One region of the Pantoea sp. E956-1 genome, then DNA from elsewhere that is predicted to be linked to it. Evidence: predicted binding sites of a transcription regulator. Region 1 holds the regulator's gene; each other region holds the start of a gene.
The links. Region 1 encodes LexA, which represses DNA repair genes until DNA is damaged. Its sites were predicted from a motif close to TNCTGTATGTACATACAGNA; they were not measured.

Region 1 (3,629 bases):
TTAGCGTAAGTGCCCACTTCCATCACATGCTCATAGCCGATATAGATCGGCACCAGCGTGATCGGACGATTTCCGCCGCGCAGCATCGCCTGCAGCGTCATGGCTAAGGTGCCGGTTTTAGGGTCCAGCAGGCGACCGGTTCGTGAACGGCCTCCTTCGACAAAATACTCAACCGAATAGCCCCGGGTGAACAGCTCGCCGAGATATTCACGGAATACCGTGGCGTAGAGCTTGTTGCCTTTAAAGGTACGACGAATAAAGAAAGCGCCCAGACGACGGAAAATCGGGCCGGCTGGCCAGAAGTTGAGATTGATCCCGGCTGCGATGTGCGGCGGCACCAGTCCCTGATGATAAAGCACATAGGAGAGCAGCAGATAATCCATGTGGCTGCGATGGCACGGCACATAGACAATCTCGTGGCCATCCTGGGCCAGCTGGCGGACTTTTTCGCCGCCATTGACGTTGATGCCCTGATAGAGTCGACTCCAGAGCCAGCCCATCACGCGGTCAGTTACACGGATGGCTTCATAGGAGAAGTTTGCTGCAGTCTCCTCCATCATCTCGACGGCATTCTGCTGCGCTTTCTCATGGGAGATTTTTTTGCTGCGTGCTTCATCCTCTACTGCCTTTTCAATCGCTTTGGATTGCAGCAGACGATTAAATAGATCCTGACGCGCCGGCAAGCGCGGGCCAATCGCCGCCAGTCGCTGGCGGGCAAAATGAATGCGCGCCACGCGAGCCAGCTTCTGGGCGATCGACTGATCCGTACCGTGTTCAGTTGCCATGCGGCGCAGCGACACCGTCGGTGAGAAGCGGACAAAACTGTCGCGCCCGTGCCAGATCACCGCAAAGAACTTCTGCACCCCGTTCAGCACCCGCAGATGTGGCGTGGCTTCGCCCTGAACTTCACGTCCCGGTGCGCGACCAAACATCACGGTGACCGGCAGCATCTGTATATCGAGCTTTGGGTTATTACGGTGCAGGTCGAGGTAATCGTGAAAGATTTTCACGGATTCCACGCTGGGCACAAAATAGGGGAAGACACGCGGGCCATTGTGGATAAAGACGTGGCGCGGCAGCAGTGAACCATCAATCTCCAGCGGAGAGAGCGGGTCGGGCAGATGATGCCGCAGACACTGCGCGCGTAATGTCAGTAAGTCGGCCTTCGAATCGTAAGGCAAAACATACATAATAGGTCGGGTCGGATCCAGACCATGTTCAGACACGGGATCGGCCGGAATGGCCTTACTTTTTACCAAAAACGACAGTGGTAAATTAAGCAGTTTGTAATAGAGTTTACGCCAACCTGACATAGACAACATGAAGCCTCTTGTTAGCAAAGCGCCGCAAGCATACCAGAAAGCGCAGCGAAGATCTGTGGTGGTGCCCATTGCACGCAGCCCAGACATTGACGTCAATCCGATGAAAGGGTTCCCACATCATGGCAAATAATGCCACCGGACTTATCAGAATAGTAAAAGCCGCAGGTTACTCATGGCAGGGACTGCGAGCCGCCTGGCAACATGAGGCGGCGTTTCGCCAGGAAGCGCTGGCTGCGCTGGTCGCAATTATTATTGCGTGCTGGCTGGATGTCGATATGGTCTCACGCATCCTCATGATTGGGGTGGTGGTGCTGGTGGTCATTGTTGAAATCCTCAATAGCGCTATTGAAGCGGTGGTTGACCGCATCGGTCAGGAGCATCATCCGCTGGCGGGCCGGGCGAAAGACATGGGCTCGGCGGCGGTACTGATCAGCATTTTACTGGCACTCTTTGTCTGGATCGCGCTGCTCTGGACACATTTGCGATAAGCCTTCCACAATGCGTCTGAGGGCGCGTTTTCCCTGACAATTGGTTTCCATTTCGCCAATACCTGTATATACTCACAGCGACTGTATAAACAACCAGGGGGCGGGATGAAAGCATTAACCAGCAGGCAGCAGCAGGTCTATGACCTGATTCGCGACCATATTTCTTCAACGGGCATGCCGCCTACGCGTGCCGAAATTGCGGCGCAGCTGGGCTTCCGTTCGCCGAATGCGGCAGAAGAGCATCTGAAAGCGCTGGCGCGTAAAGGCGTTATCGAGATCGTTTCCGGTGCATCACGCGGCATTCGCCTGTTAATGGAAGAAGAAGCCTCAGAAGGGCTACCGCTGATTGGCCGGGTTGCTGCCGGTGAGCCGATCATGGCGCAGGAACATATCGAAACTCATTACAAGGTCGATCCAGGCCTGTTTAAGCCTTCTGCTGACTTCCTGCTGCGCGTCAGCGGAATGTCGATGAAAGATATCGGAATTATGGATGGCGATTTGCTCGCGGTGCATAAAACCCAGGATGTGCGCAACGGCCAGGTTGTGGTTGCCCGCATTGATGATGAAGTTACCGTTAAACGCTGGAAAAAGCAGGGTGCTATCGTGCATCTGCTGCCTGAAAACAGCGATTTTGACCCGATTGTTGTCGATACCCGTGCGCAGTCGCTGACTATTGAAGGTCTGGCGGTGGGCGTGGTGCGCAACGGCGAGTGGCTCTGATTTTGACGCCAGCGTGCATTCGCTTTTTCTGATGCTATTCTGTCTGCCCTAATTTTGTCGCTGTCTCTTTTGCGCAGCGACACTGAGCACGGAACGGCGAATGCGCTTTATCACGGCAACGGATAAAAATCTCTGGCGGCTCGCACTGCCAATGATCCTTTCAAATATCACTGTTCCCTTACTGGGAGTGGTCGATACTGCAGTAATTGGTCATCTCGACAGCCCTGTCTATCTTGGCGGGGTTGCGGTCGGGACTACAGTGACCAGCTTCCTTTTTATGCTGCTGCTTTTCCTTCGAATGAGTACGACTGGCCTTACGGCACAGGCGTTTGGTGCGGGCGATAAAACCGCTCTGGCGCGCGCGCTGACGCAACCGCTGATCATCGCGCTGCTGGCAGGTGTACTGTTCATCGCTTTGCGTTATCCGATTATCCAGCTGGCGACCCATCTGGTTGGCGGCAATCCCGATGTACTGGAACAGGCGGCGCTGTTTATTCAGATTCGCTGGCTCAGTGCGCCTGCCACGCTGGCAAACCTGGTAATCCTGGGCTGGCTGCTGGGCGTGCAGTATGCGCGTGCGCCAGTGATCCTGCTGGTGGTGGGCAATCTGGTTAACATCGTGCTCGATCTCTGGCTGGTGATGGGGCTGCACTGGGGTGTCGCGGGGGCGGCCACCGCCACGGCACTGGCAGAGTACATCACGCTGGGCGTCGGCAGCATCATGGTCTGGCGGGTATTAAAACTGCGCGGAATTACGCTTAGCCTGCTGAAGCAGAGCTGGCGCGGTGACAGCGGCCGGCTGCTGCGACTGAACCGGGACATCATGCTGCGCTCTCTGATGCTGCAGCTCTGTTTTGCCTCGCTGACCGTGCTGGGCGCGCGACTCGGCCCTGATGTGGTGGCGGTTAACGCAGTATTACTGATGTTCATTACTTTTACTGCCTATGCGCTGGATGGCTTTGCCTACGCAGTTGAAGCTTTTGCGGGTGAGGCGCATGGTGCAAAAGATGGCAGTAAACTCCTGCGCGTCTGGCACTCTGCCTGTCGGCAGGCGGTGGTGGTGGCGCTGTTCTTCTCGCTGATCTATGCCATTTTTGGC
Region 2 (3,629 bases), on a different contig from region 1:
GACTGGCCTTGCGCATCGGCGGAACGCTGGCGGGGATTGCGATTGGTCTGCCCGTTTTATGGCTGGTGCCGTCGATTGAAGGTCAGTTAATCCTGATAGTGATTACCGGCGTACTGTTCTTCGCTTTCAGGCAGGTGCAGTATGCACAGGCTACGCTGTTTATCACTCTGCTCGTGCTGCTTTGCTTTAACCTGTTAGGTGAAGGGTTTGAAGTTGCCCTGCCGCGGGTAGTGGATACTTTACTGGGCTGTGGTCTGGCCTGGCTGGCTGTCGCGTTTATCTGGCCTGACTGGCGTTTTCGTCAGTTACCTGCCGTGGCAGAACGAACGCTGAAAGCGAATTGCCGCTATCTGGATGCGATCATGGAGCAATATCATCAGGGCAAAGATAACCGTCTTGCCTATCGCATTGCACGCCGTGATGCGCATAACGCGGATGCTGAACTGGCGTCAGTGGTCTCCAACATGAGCAGTGAAAGCCGCACCAGCCAGAAGCTGCGCGATTCGGCTTTTCAACTGCTTTGCTCCAACCATTCGTTTCTGAGTTACATTTCTGCGCTGGGCGCCCACCGCGATAAAATTACCGCACCCGAGCTGCTGACATTGCTGGATGATACGGTTTGCTATGTTGAGGATGTGTTGCAGACGGAAGTTGTCAGCGATGAGCACGTTGAAACGATGCGCCATCAACTGGCTCAGCGAATCAGCCAGCTGGCCGCAGATGCGGATACGCGTGCGCCGCTGGTGCTCCAGCAACTCGGTCTGCTGGTGGCATTGATGCCCGATGTGGCTCGCCTGCGCCGCACGCTAATCACTGATTAGCCTTCGCCGCTTCTGAGATTGGGGTTTGATAAAAGCGTGCGCTGGAACCATGCATTCAGCTCCGCCCGTGTCGCCTGCGGCAACGCGGCAGCATGGTGGCCTGTGATGGCACCCTGCAGCGCAAGTAACGTCTGGAATCCAACGTGCTGATTGATCGCTTTTAGCTTCAGCCAGCACTGTTTGGCTCCCATCTGATAGAGATGATTGACGCTCATGACACCCGCCTCATAGAGCATCATCTCCATACGTACGCTGAGATTAGGCAGATCTTTTAACCGCGGAGAGGATTGTCTGTCCTGCAACTCCAGCTGCGCCGTTTCTAAAGAGGCGGCGGAGAGCGCCAGAAGATGATCAGGATCGCGCCATAACACCTCATCGACCCGAAAGTAATTGAGGCTCACCAGTTTGCCCCGTTTGCGAAAAATCAGAGGTTGTAGTGGACGATCTGTAATGTATTCCCGCAGAGGTTCACTGGCCCGCAGATAGAGCTCGTCTTTATTAATTAAGGCAAAAACCACACTTTCAACAGCCAGGGCATAGCCACCAAACTGGGTGCGGGACTCTATTGTTCCCAATGCGGCCAGACGCGCTCTGGAGCGCTCTACAACCGGATTCACCTTTTTCATTGCACCACCTCCATGTAAGAAATATATCGTAAATTACCTTGAGTATCAGGTAATTAGAAGATAAAAAAAAGCGTCAACGGGTTCAATGAATAAATAGCGTTTCAACTAATCTTGTCGCGATTTTGCGAGGCGTTTTCCGAAATTTGGGTTGATCTTTATCCAGGATGACAGTACTGTATATTCATACAGTCCACTGCTGGTGATTAACTTATGCGAACACAACATCCTAATAATGCACGCTATGCTCATCATTATGCGTCCTCTTCCGTTCCGGCCTCTCAGGGCGGTGGAATTACTGAGTTACGCTACAGCGAACAGCCCGGTATGATGCAGATGTTGCTGTTGCCATTATTGCAGCAGCTGAGTCAGCAATCGCGCTGGCAGTTGTGGTTAACACCAGCACATAAACTGAATCGCACCTGGCTACAGGAATCAGGATTACCACTGGATAAAAGTATGCATATCGCCGATTCTGAACGTCTGAATGCGGTTGAAGCGATGGTCAAAGCATTACGTACGGGAAATTACAGTGTCGTTTTGGCATGGATTCCCTACGATCTTGACGAAGATGAGCGACGTCAACTTGAAAATGCGGCCGCAGAGGGTGAAGCGCTGGGTTTGATTTTGCGTGCAAGTGGGATATCTGGGGCATCAGAAGCGCCTCTCAGACCGCAAACTGCGATAAAAATTCAGTCGGATTTGTTTCATTAAGTAAAAATCAGAAGTTTCCCAAGCTATTTTTCTTATCTGTCGCTGCTAAGCCACTGATTCTGTTAGTTCGAGCGTTGACAATGGCTTAGCAAGATTTTTGGGCTTTTTGCCGCGACAATACTACCAGTCTAATTGTTAGAAATTGTGTATAAATCGCTGTTTTTTTACATAAGCGCCTCACATCATACTTGTAAGTTTCCAATCTCGTTGTAGACTTTAGCTCGCCAGGGTGCTCAATAACCTCCGTTTTTTGCGGTAGAGTCATAAGCGAGCGTTTTGACCCGGCGAAGGATTTAAACCAAGAGCAACCTTTTTGCTCATTGCCTATTTGGATGATAACGAGGCGCAAAATGAAAAAGACAGCTATCGCAATTGCAGTGGCACTGGCTGGCTTCGCTACCGTAGCGCAGGCCGCTCCGAAAGATGACACCTGGTACACCGGTGCTAAACTGGGCTGGTCTCAGTATCACGACACTGGTTACTACGGTAACGGTTACGAGAACAATGACGGTCCAACTCATGAAAGCCAGCTGGGTGCAGGTGCATTCGTTGGTTACCAGGCGAATCCATACCTGGGCTTCGAGCTGGGCTATGACTGGCTGGGTCGCATGCCTAACAAAGGCAACGTGACTAACGGCGCATTCAAAGCACAGGGCGTTCAGCTGGCTGCTAAACTGAGCTACCCAATCTATGACGATCTGGACGTGTATACTCGTCTGGGCGGCATGGTATGGCGTGCAGACTCAACGCAGACTAACCCAACTACTGGCCGCATCAGCGACCACGACACCGGCGTATCTCCGCTGGCTGCTGTTGGTGTTGAATATGCGCTGACCAAAAACTGGGCTACCCGCCTGGATTACCAGTGGGTTAACAACATCGGTGATGCACAGACCGTTGGTACTCGTCCAGACAACGGCATGCTGAGCGTAGGCGTTTCATACCGCTTCGGTCAGGATGACGTCGCTGCTCCGGCGCCAGCTCCGGCTCCAGCACCAGCTCCAGTTGTTGAAACCAAGCGTTTCACTCTGAAGTCTGACGTTCTGTTCACCTTCAACAAATCTACCCTGAAGCCAGAAGGCCAGCAGGCTCTGGATCAGCTGTACAGCCAGCTGAGCTCAATGGATCCTAAAGATGGTTCCGTTGTCGTACTGGGCTTCACCGATCGCATCGGTTCAGAGCAGTACAACCAGAAACTGTCTGAGAAACGTGCTCAGTCAGTCGTAGATTACCTGGTATCTAAAGGTATTCCTTCTAACAAGATCTCTGCACGTGGCATGGGTGAATCTAACCCAGTTACCGGCAACACCTGTGACAGCGTGAAAGGCCGTAATGCCCTGATCGACTGCCTGGCGCCGGACCGTCGTGTAGAAATCGACGTTAAAGGTATCAAAGACGTTGTAACTCAGCCACAGGCTTAAGTTTACACGTAATAAAAAACCCCGCTAAGGCGGGGTTTTTTTATGCCGGT
Region 3 (3,629 bases), on a different contig from region 1:
GCTGCCATCTGCATTGATGATCACACTGGCTATCGCCTGATCGCTGATCAGGCTGCTCTGCGGGCCGACGGTTTGCCAGTTCCCCTTCAGATCAGCGGGTGCCGGCGTTTGTACTGCGTTTTCATAATCGTTAATTTGCGCACAGCCACCCAGTGCCAGCGTGGCAATCAGCATCCACTTTTTCATGTTTAATCCCTAAGATCGCGTCAATGGCGGCTACGTTATAATTTTTCCACCGCGTTACGCAAGGTATCTGGAAGTTCAAACACCACGCAGACCCGGATTGCGGGAGAATTTAACCGGCAGAGGGGTCAATGGTCAGGTTTTTGGCGAGCAGTTCACAGGCTGAGCTGATACTGAGTCCCGCCTGTGTCACGCCTGACAAGCGGAAGACAACCCGCTACACTGACGCGCTGCAACAGACTTTCAGGAATATGAATATGAAAACGCCAGAAGCCTACTACGCCCAGGCGCGCGAGATGTTTTTTACCGCGCATCCCGACTTTCAGTCTGCACTTGATGAATTAACGGAGAGCGACGCCCGCGCTGCTAATCTGTCACTACGACAGCTTCGCGAATGGCACGCCGAACGCATCTATGCGGCCTTTTTGCGGCAGAAGAATCTGGATGGGATGATCTTTTCTATTCAGCTCGCTGAGCCAGATAAAGCAGTGGCGGCTGAGGCTATCGAGACTTATCTCAAATCTCATGCTGAGTCGCTGGGGATGAGCTGGGAAGAGTTTTGCATCAAAAACGAACTGTAATCAGGGCTGCGTTGAAGTTGCATTTTGAAAACACCTCCAACCAGTTCAGGCGCTGCAGATAACGTTGTACTAACCGGGGGAAAGTGTATAACTTCGGCGTGCGACTAAGGTCGTGATTGTCCTTTAACGAATAGTGCTTATGCACTGCCTCTGCAGGTGTTGTCTCAATTCCACCTCCAGAGGCGAATTTTTTATCCGCCCCTACCCCTCACCTTCTGTCGCTTTACCCTTTACTTCAACATAACTTGCTACCGCCAGCAGACGATTAATATGCGTCAGCAGCAGATCCACATCAGACTGCAGAAAATCGGTCGAAGATTTCGAAGCAGTAATAATGGCATCCTGCACCGTTTCTGAAATGGTCAGCGAGTTATCCTGTTTCGCCTGCACCAGCAGCGCTGCAACAAGCAGGGACTGCGCTTCAAGTTGCGCCGTCAACTCTTTTGCATCGACGTCCATCTTTGCCAGTTTTAGCAGAATATCAATTACCAGTTGTCGCATCGCGGACCTCCTAAAAGTAAGCCGTCATTATGTCGCGATGCGTGCGCATTTTGCTAGTCGAAGATTGAGGTTTATGCGACATAAAAATTTACGCGAAATCGGGCACGCCGCCTTGCTACTGTTTTTATTTACAGTATTATATGTCAGCGATTTTGCCCTGAATGGATTGCCATCATGTTTGTTGAGTTGATTTATGACAAGCGCAACGTTGCCGGTTTACCAGGTGCCCGCGAGATGATTCGTGAGGAGCTGGAAAAGCGGGTGCATCGGGTGTTTCCTGACATTGAAGTTAAGGTTAAGCCGATGGAACGTAACGCGATTGATACTGATTTGAGTAAGAACGATAAAGCGACGGTTGCGCGGATTGTTGAAGAGATGTTCGACGAAGCGGAAATGTGGCTGGTGGCCGATTAATCCCTTAACGGCCACCACATCAGTTAGCGGGAGATGACTTAGCTCTCCTGCTCGCTATGATTAATTTCAATCTCGACGTCCTGAATAGCGGCATCCAGATCTTCCAGCAGTTTGCCCTGCTTATTTAGCAGCGCATCGATTCTGTCGGCGTTGGTCTTGTCTTTATACTCACCGGCGTCAAACGCTAACCATTGGCTGGAAAGGGTTTCGGTGTTGGTCTGAGCATAGTGACGCATCTCTTTTAGCTGAGAAGTCACGTCACGCAGATATTCAGTTTTGGTCTTGGTTTCTGTTGAATCGCTCATGCTAAATTTCCTTCTGGTCATTTATCCAAAGTGAGTAGGCTTAGCGGTTCATCAACCGGCCAATCAGCGGGCCTGCATTCAGGTACAAAATGTTGCCCGGAGATTTAAAACTAGTCGATAATAGCGAAGCCGCATTAAGAATAATCGGAAGTTATGGTTTATGACCGGATTTCCCGGTTGGTACCTCACTCTCAGTGACGACCTCTTTGACTTTTATGACCGTTTTGTCGGCTATGCGATCCGGTATTGCATCCAGCTTGTGCTGTATTGCTGCAACCTGATCGGTCAGCAGCTCCACTCTGTCATCACGCCGCGCCGCAATTAAGCGATAATCCGCCCGGATCTCCTCGACCCGTTTGTTTGCGGTGTTACTGACGTAGAGAAAGATGATCGTCATCAGGATGCAAATCATCGAACAGCTTAGCAATACGCAGCCGAGGATAACTTTGCGCTGGTAAGACATCGGTGCCTTAGTGCTATTAATCGTGGCCATCACTGCGATCCTCCAGAGTTGAGATAAGCCGATCAATCTCATTACGAAATTTGTCGTTCTGATCGGTTTCGGTCATTGCCAGTAAAATCCCTACCGCATTCTTGATTAACCGAAGATCCGTTTCGAGTGTCGAGATACGCCGCAGATTCCTGTCGTGCCGTTCGCGTAATTCATCGTTCTCCTCCCGTATCAGCACGTTGCTCTCTTTCAGCAACACCACCTGCTCTTTGTAGCTGGTAATAATTTCGCCGCCGGCTCGATTACTGGTTACGATTGACGCAATTCCCGCCAATAACGGTTTCCAGAACAGTGCTGCTGCCCCCCCACCCAGAACTAACGCACCCATACTGGTAATCAGACTACTTTCCATGCCACACCCCTTTGTACGGTAAGGTCTCTGGAACTTACTGCGTGCTGCTTAGCCACGTCCCCCGCATGAAATTTAAGATTGCTTAAATACCAGGCTTAAGTATACTTAAGTCACTCTCAACCAAAAAGTCAAGCTTATGAAAAACGAAACGCTGGGTGACCGCATCCGACTCCGACGTAAATCGCTGCAGTTAACGCAGAAGCAATTGGCGCAACAGGTAAAAGTGTCCCATGTAGCGATTTCGCAATGGGAAAAAGAGGAGACGCTGCCGCGCGGTGAGAACCTGCTGCGGCTCGCTGAAGCGCTGGGCTGCGCACCAGCTTTTCTGATAGATGGGGATGGTCCTGTTTTCAGCGAAAGCGCCTGGAGTGGTCTGCACCAGATCCCACTGCTTGCACAGCGCGACGTGCCGCAATGGCTGAGCGAGGCCGGTTCCGTCCGGCATGAACTGCTGATGCACAATGACATGGCGCTTTCGCAGCAGAGCTTTGCCTTCCGGGTGGAAGAACAGGCGATGACGCCCGCGATTCTGCGGAATGATGTGGTAATCATCGATCCCACGCAGTCACCTCAGCCCGGCGACTGCATACTGGCATTGCAGCAACAGGCCGTGCTGCTACGCACCTGGCGTCAGCGCGGCAGTGAAAATGGCGTCATGCAGTTTGAACTGGCACCGGTCAATATCAACTTCCCTGAGCTGCATTCCAGCCGGGACAGCCTGAAGCTGATTGGTACGCTGGTGGAACTGCGACGCTACCGCCAGCCATAAAAAAACCCGCCTG
Region 4 (3,629 bases), on a different contig from region 1:
CAGGTGCTCAGTAATCCGCGTCATGAACGCACCCGCCGCTTTCTGGCGCGCGTGTTATGAGGGCATTAACGTTAACGGTTCTGACGCTGCTTCCGGCGCTGGCCTGTTCTGCGGCTGAGAAGCTCGATGTCCTGCACAACGAGACGCCGATTCATGCACCGGCCAATCCGCAGGCAATCAGCAAGATTCCGGCCAATTACCGCTTTATCGAACCGGGCACCCTGACGGTCGCCACCTCGGCGACCAACTCGCCGCCGCTGTCGCTGCTGGCGTCTGACAACGTCACGCGGATCGGCAGCGATCCCGATATCGCCAGACTCCTTGCTGATAGCCTGGGCCTGAAACTCAGGCTGGTTCCGGCTTCCTGGGAGGACTGGCCACTGGGCATCAGCGCCGGGCGCTATGATGTTGCGATGTTCAATATTGCCGTGACCGAAGAGCGTAAGAAGAAGTTCGATTTTGCGACGTATCGCGCCGACAACCACGCTTTTGCGGTGAAAAGCGACAGCAATATCAGCAAAATTAATCGTCCGGCGGATATTGCCGGTAAGCGGATTATCGTCGCCTCTGGCACCAATCAGGAGCGTATTTTACTGAGCTGGGATGAGCAGAACCGGGCGAAAGGTCTGCCTGCGGTAACGCCGGTTTACCTTACCGATGATGCCTCCGCGACGCTGACGCTGCTATCTGGACGGGCAGATGCGATGTTTGGCCCTCACTCGATGGCGGCCTGGAAAGTGGCGTCACGCGGACAGACAAAGCTGTTGGCAGCGGGCCATTTCGTGCCTGGGTCGCCGTGACTACCAAAAAGGGCAATGGCCTGGCACCCGCGCTGCAGGCTGCGCTGGATGGCACCATCGCAGGCGGGCAGTATCAGCAGGTGCTGGCACGCTGGGGCGAACAGGATGAAGCCATTACTCAGTCCACGGTGAATCCACCCGGCATTGTTTACTGAGTCTGCAGAACCGGCTCGTCTGCTGCGGCCGGTTCTGCGCACTTCAACCTGATGAGCACAGAATTGAACTACACTCTCCAGCGTTAGTGATTTATCCTGCCCGCCTGTTTTCGTAAAATCCTCACTGCGTGGCGGAGTAATTGACCTGGAAGCCCCATGAAAATCAGATTCCTTTCTGCCAATGAGCAAAAGCTGGCGGAGGTGCGCAAAATACTCGAACCTGTCGGGGTCGAAGTTCTGCCCATCGCCCGTCGCATCGAAGAAATTCAGACTGAAAACGAACTCGACCTGGTACGCGACAAACTGACCAAAGCCTTTTCGCTGATTGGGCGACCGCTGTTTGTGGAACACACCGGCCTCTATCTGGATGGCCTCAATGGTCTGCCCGCCGGTCTGACCCGCATCTTCTGGAACCGCCTGGACGCTGAGCGCTTTACCGCGCTGGTGCAGGGGCTCGACAGCCAGGCCGTGACGGCCAAAACGGTGCTTGGCTACTGCGATGGCCGCAAAATGTACCAGTTTTCGGGTGAACTGCGCGGCACCATCGCCGCGAAACCTGCCGGAACGCGCGGCTTTCAGTGGGACTGCGTCTTTATTCCCGAAGGCTATGAGCAGACGTTTGCAGAGATGGGCGAACTCAAGAATGAGATCTCGATGCGGCGCATCGCGCTGGATCGCTTCGCCACCTTTTTAAAAACCTCGCGGGGCATGGCATGAAACCTGAACTCAAACGCGCCTATGATTCCGGCAAACTGATTCTGTTTGCCGGTGCCGGTATTTCGCGCAATTTTGGCCTGCCCGAGTGGCATGAACTGATTGCGCATCTTGCTAATGAGCTGGGTTACGATCCAAAGATCTTCAATACCTATGGCACGCACCTGTCGCTGGCGGAGTATTACAAACAGAAAAAAGGCTCGCTTGGCCCGCTGCGCAGCTGGATGGATCGCGAATGGCATCGCCCCGATATTGATGTCCGCTCTTCTGAAATTCATACCATGATTACCCAGGGAAACTTCTCGCGTATCTACACCACCAATTACGATCGCTGGCTGGAAGCGGCGCATGAAGCGCACGGCGTACCCTACTATAAAGTGGCCAACGCCGCGGACCTGGTCTCGCTTACCGAAGACAAGCGTCACATCATCAAACTGCACGGTGATTTCGATGATGACACCTCAATCGTGCTCGATGAGAGCAGCTATTTTGAACGCCTCTATTTTGATTCGCCCCTCGACATCAAACTGACTCACGATGTGATGGGCAACTCAGTACTCTTTGTTGGCTACAGCATCAGTGATTTCAATATTCGCCTGCTGTTTTACCGTCTGACCAAGATGTGGGGCCGCACCGGGCTGGCAACCGCACGGCCAAAATCGTACCTGTTCACCAACCGCAATAATCCGGTAGCCAAAGAGGTGCTGGGGCAGTGGGGGATCGAGGTGATCGTCTCGGAAGAGGACGATCCGCGCAAGGCGCTGGCGATGTTTCTTGAAGAGCTTCTGGTGTAGTCGCCCGACCTCGCGGCAGAGAATGCGTCAGGAAAAATGAAAAAAGTCTGTGCCAGGATAAGGTTAGCCCGTGCACAACCGATAAACTCTATTCTCTGCTGGCAAAGCATGACCGGCATGATATACTGTATGTATACACAGTACCTGAGGGCGAAAAGATGGCTGTTGAAACAAAATTTGTAGTAGTCAGAAAGGGTGAAGAGAAGATGACGTTTGCCAATAAGAAAGAGGCCGATGCCTACGACAAAATGCTCGATATGGCCGAAGCCTTCACCGACTGGCTGTTACAGCATCAACCTGCAATGGAAGAATCTCAGGCGGAAACGCTGGGCCTGCTGATTGCCGAGCAGAAAGATGCGGTTCAGCATATTCTGCGCACCAGCAAGCTGCCGGAAACGGCAGCAGCCGTCTCTCAGCCAGAAGCGGTATCAGACGATGGCACCGCTGAGCAGTCAGAAGAGCCTGCTGCAAAGAAAGTACGCGCCGTTAAAGCCGCGTAATTGCCCCAACGCCGGAAGCGAACCTTCCGGCGTTGCTGTTTCTGAATAACGGTTCAAGCTGTTCTCCTGCTAACTATCTTTACTGATAGCCTTCCTTCCATTCTTTTACCCTGCATAACGGAGCCTGACGCTCAGTTGAACTATTTCACACGTTAAGAATTTTTCGTTCGATAAATCAATACATTGTGTACAGTGACAAAAGCGTTTAAGCGGTATGTTTTCAATTGCTAAATGGCATTGAGCAGATACTGCAGTCCATTAGTCGATTTTTCAGACGACCTTCCTCGCATGACCATCTTCCTCCCAAACCGTGAGTTTTCATTCCACTGGGCGTCAATCCCCTTTTCCTGACCGGAACTGCAACCCGGGCTTCCGTACTGGCTTCGTCCAGCGGGTATCACCCACACGCAGGATGCCTGGGTGACTGACCTCAACACGGTGGTCACTTTTTAAGTTAATAAGAGGATTTCGATCGCTGTCACGCTTTTTGCCCTGACAGATTGAGGTCACGACGAAAACTGATAGAGTGCCCGAACTGGATTGTTACTGCTTAGGCAGGCAAAACCTGATTTCTGGCCTCTGCCGGATGTCAGGTTTTTTTGTTTCTGGGGTTCCGATGAAAATCGCCAAAATTCTTAATAACAACGTGGTGATGGTTCAGGATGA

Region 2: sulA (SOS-induced cell division inhibitor SulA) is a predicted target of LexA. The motif match lies at 1,619-1,638, and genes of this name have one in related genera.
Region 3: AC0T7J_RS03920 (DinI-like family protein) is a predicted target of LexA. The motif match lies at 1,382-1,401, and genes of this name have one in related genera.
Region 4: AC0T7J_RS11255 (YebG family protein) is a predicted target of LexA. The motif match lies at 2,587-2,606, and genes of this name have one in related genera.

What each region holds. Positions count from the first base shown of each region.
Region 1 is NZ_CEUYZP010000009.1:172,761-176,389, reverse strand. It holds gene plsB (glycerol-3-phosphate 1-O-acyltransferase PlsB) at 1-1,313, opposite strand, end outside; gene AC0T7J_RS19635 (diacylglycerol kinase) at 1,442-1,810, shown strand; gene lexA (transcriptional repressor LexA) at 1,916-2,530, shown strand; gene dinF (MATE family efflux transporter DinF) at 2,631-3,629, shown strand, end outside.
Region 2 is NZ_CEUYZP010000002.1:386,715-390,343, reverse strand. It holds gene yccS (YccS family putative transporter) at 1-821, shown strand, start outside; gene AC0T7J_RS09255 (TfoX/Sxy family DNA transformation protein) at 818-1,447, opposite strand; gene sulA (SOS-induced cell division inhibitor SulA) at 1,658-2,158, shown strand; gene ompA (porin OmpA) at 2,509-3,579, shown strand.
Region 3 is NZ_CEUYZP010000001.1:782,060-785,688, forward strand. It holds gene yedD (lipoprotein YedD) at 1-186, opposite strand, end outside; gene AC0T7J_RS03910 (DUF6388 family protein) at 441-764, shown strand; gene iraP (anti-adapter protein IraP) at 966-1,265, opposite strand; gene AC0T7J_RS03920 (DinI-like family protein) at 1,440-1,679, shown strand; gene AC0T7J_RS03925 (hypothetical protein) at 1,718-1,984, opposite strand; gene AC0T7J_RS03930 (hypothetical protein) at 2,136-2,477, opposite strand; gene AC0T7J_RS03935 (hypothetical protein) at 2,464-2,847, opposite strand; gene AC0T7J_RS03940 (helix-turn-helix domain-containing protein) at 2,984-3,616, shown strand.
Region 4 is NZ_CEUYZP010000003.1:134,860-138,488, forward strand. It holds gene AC0T7J_RS11235 (amino acid ABC transporter ATP-binding protein) at 1-60, shown strand, start outside; partial or broken gene AC0T7J_RS11240 (ABC transporter substrate-binding protein) at 57-955, shown strand; gene AC0T7J_RS11245 (non-canonical purine NTP pyrophosphatase) at 1,112-1,672, shown strand; gene AC0T7J_RS11250 (SIR2 family protein) at 1,669-2,463, shown strand; gene AC0T7J_RS11255 (YebG family protein) at 2,622-2,963, shown strand; gene licT (BglG family transcription antiterminator LicT) at 3,580-3,629, shown strand, end outside.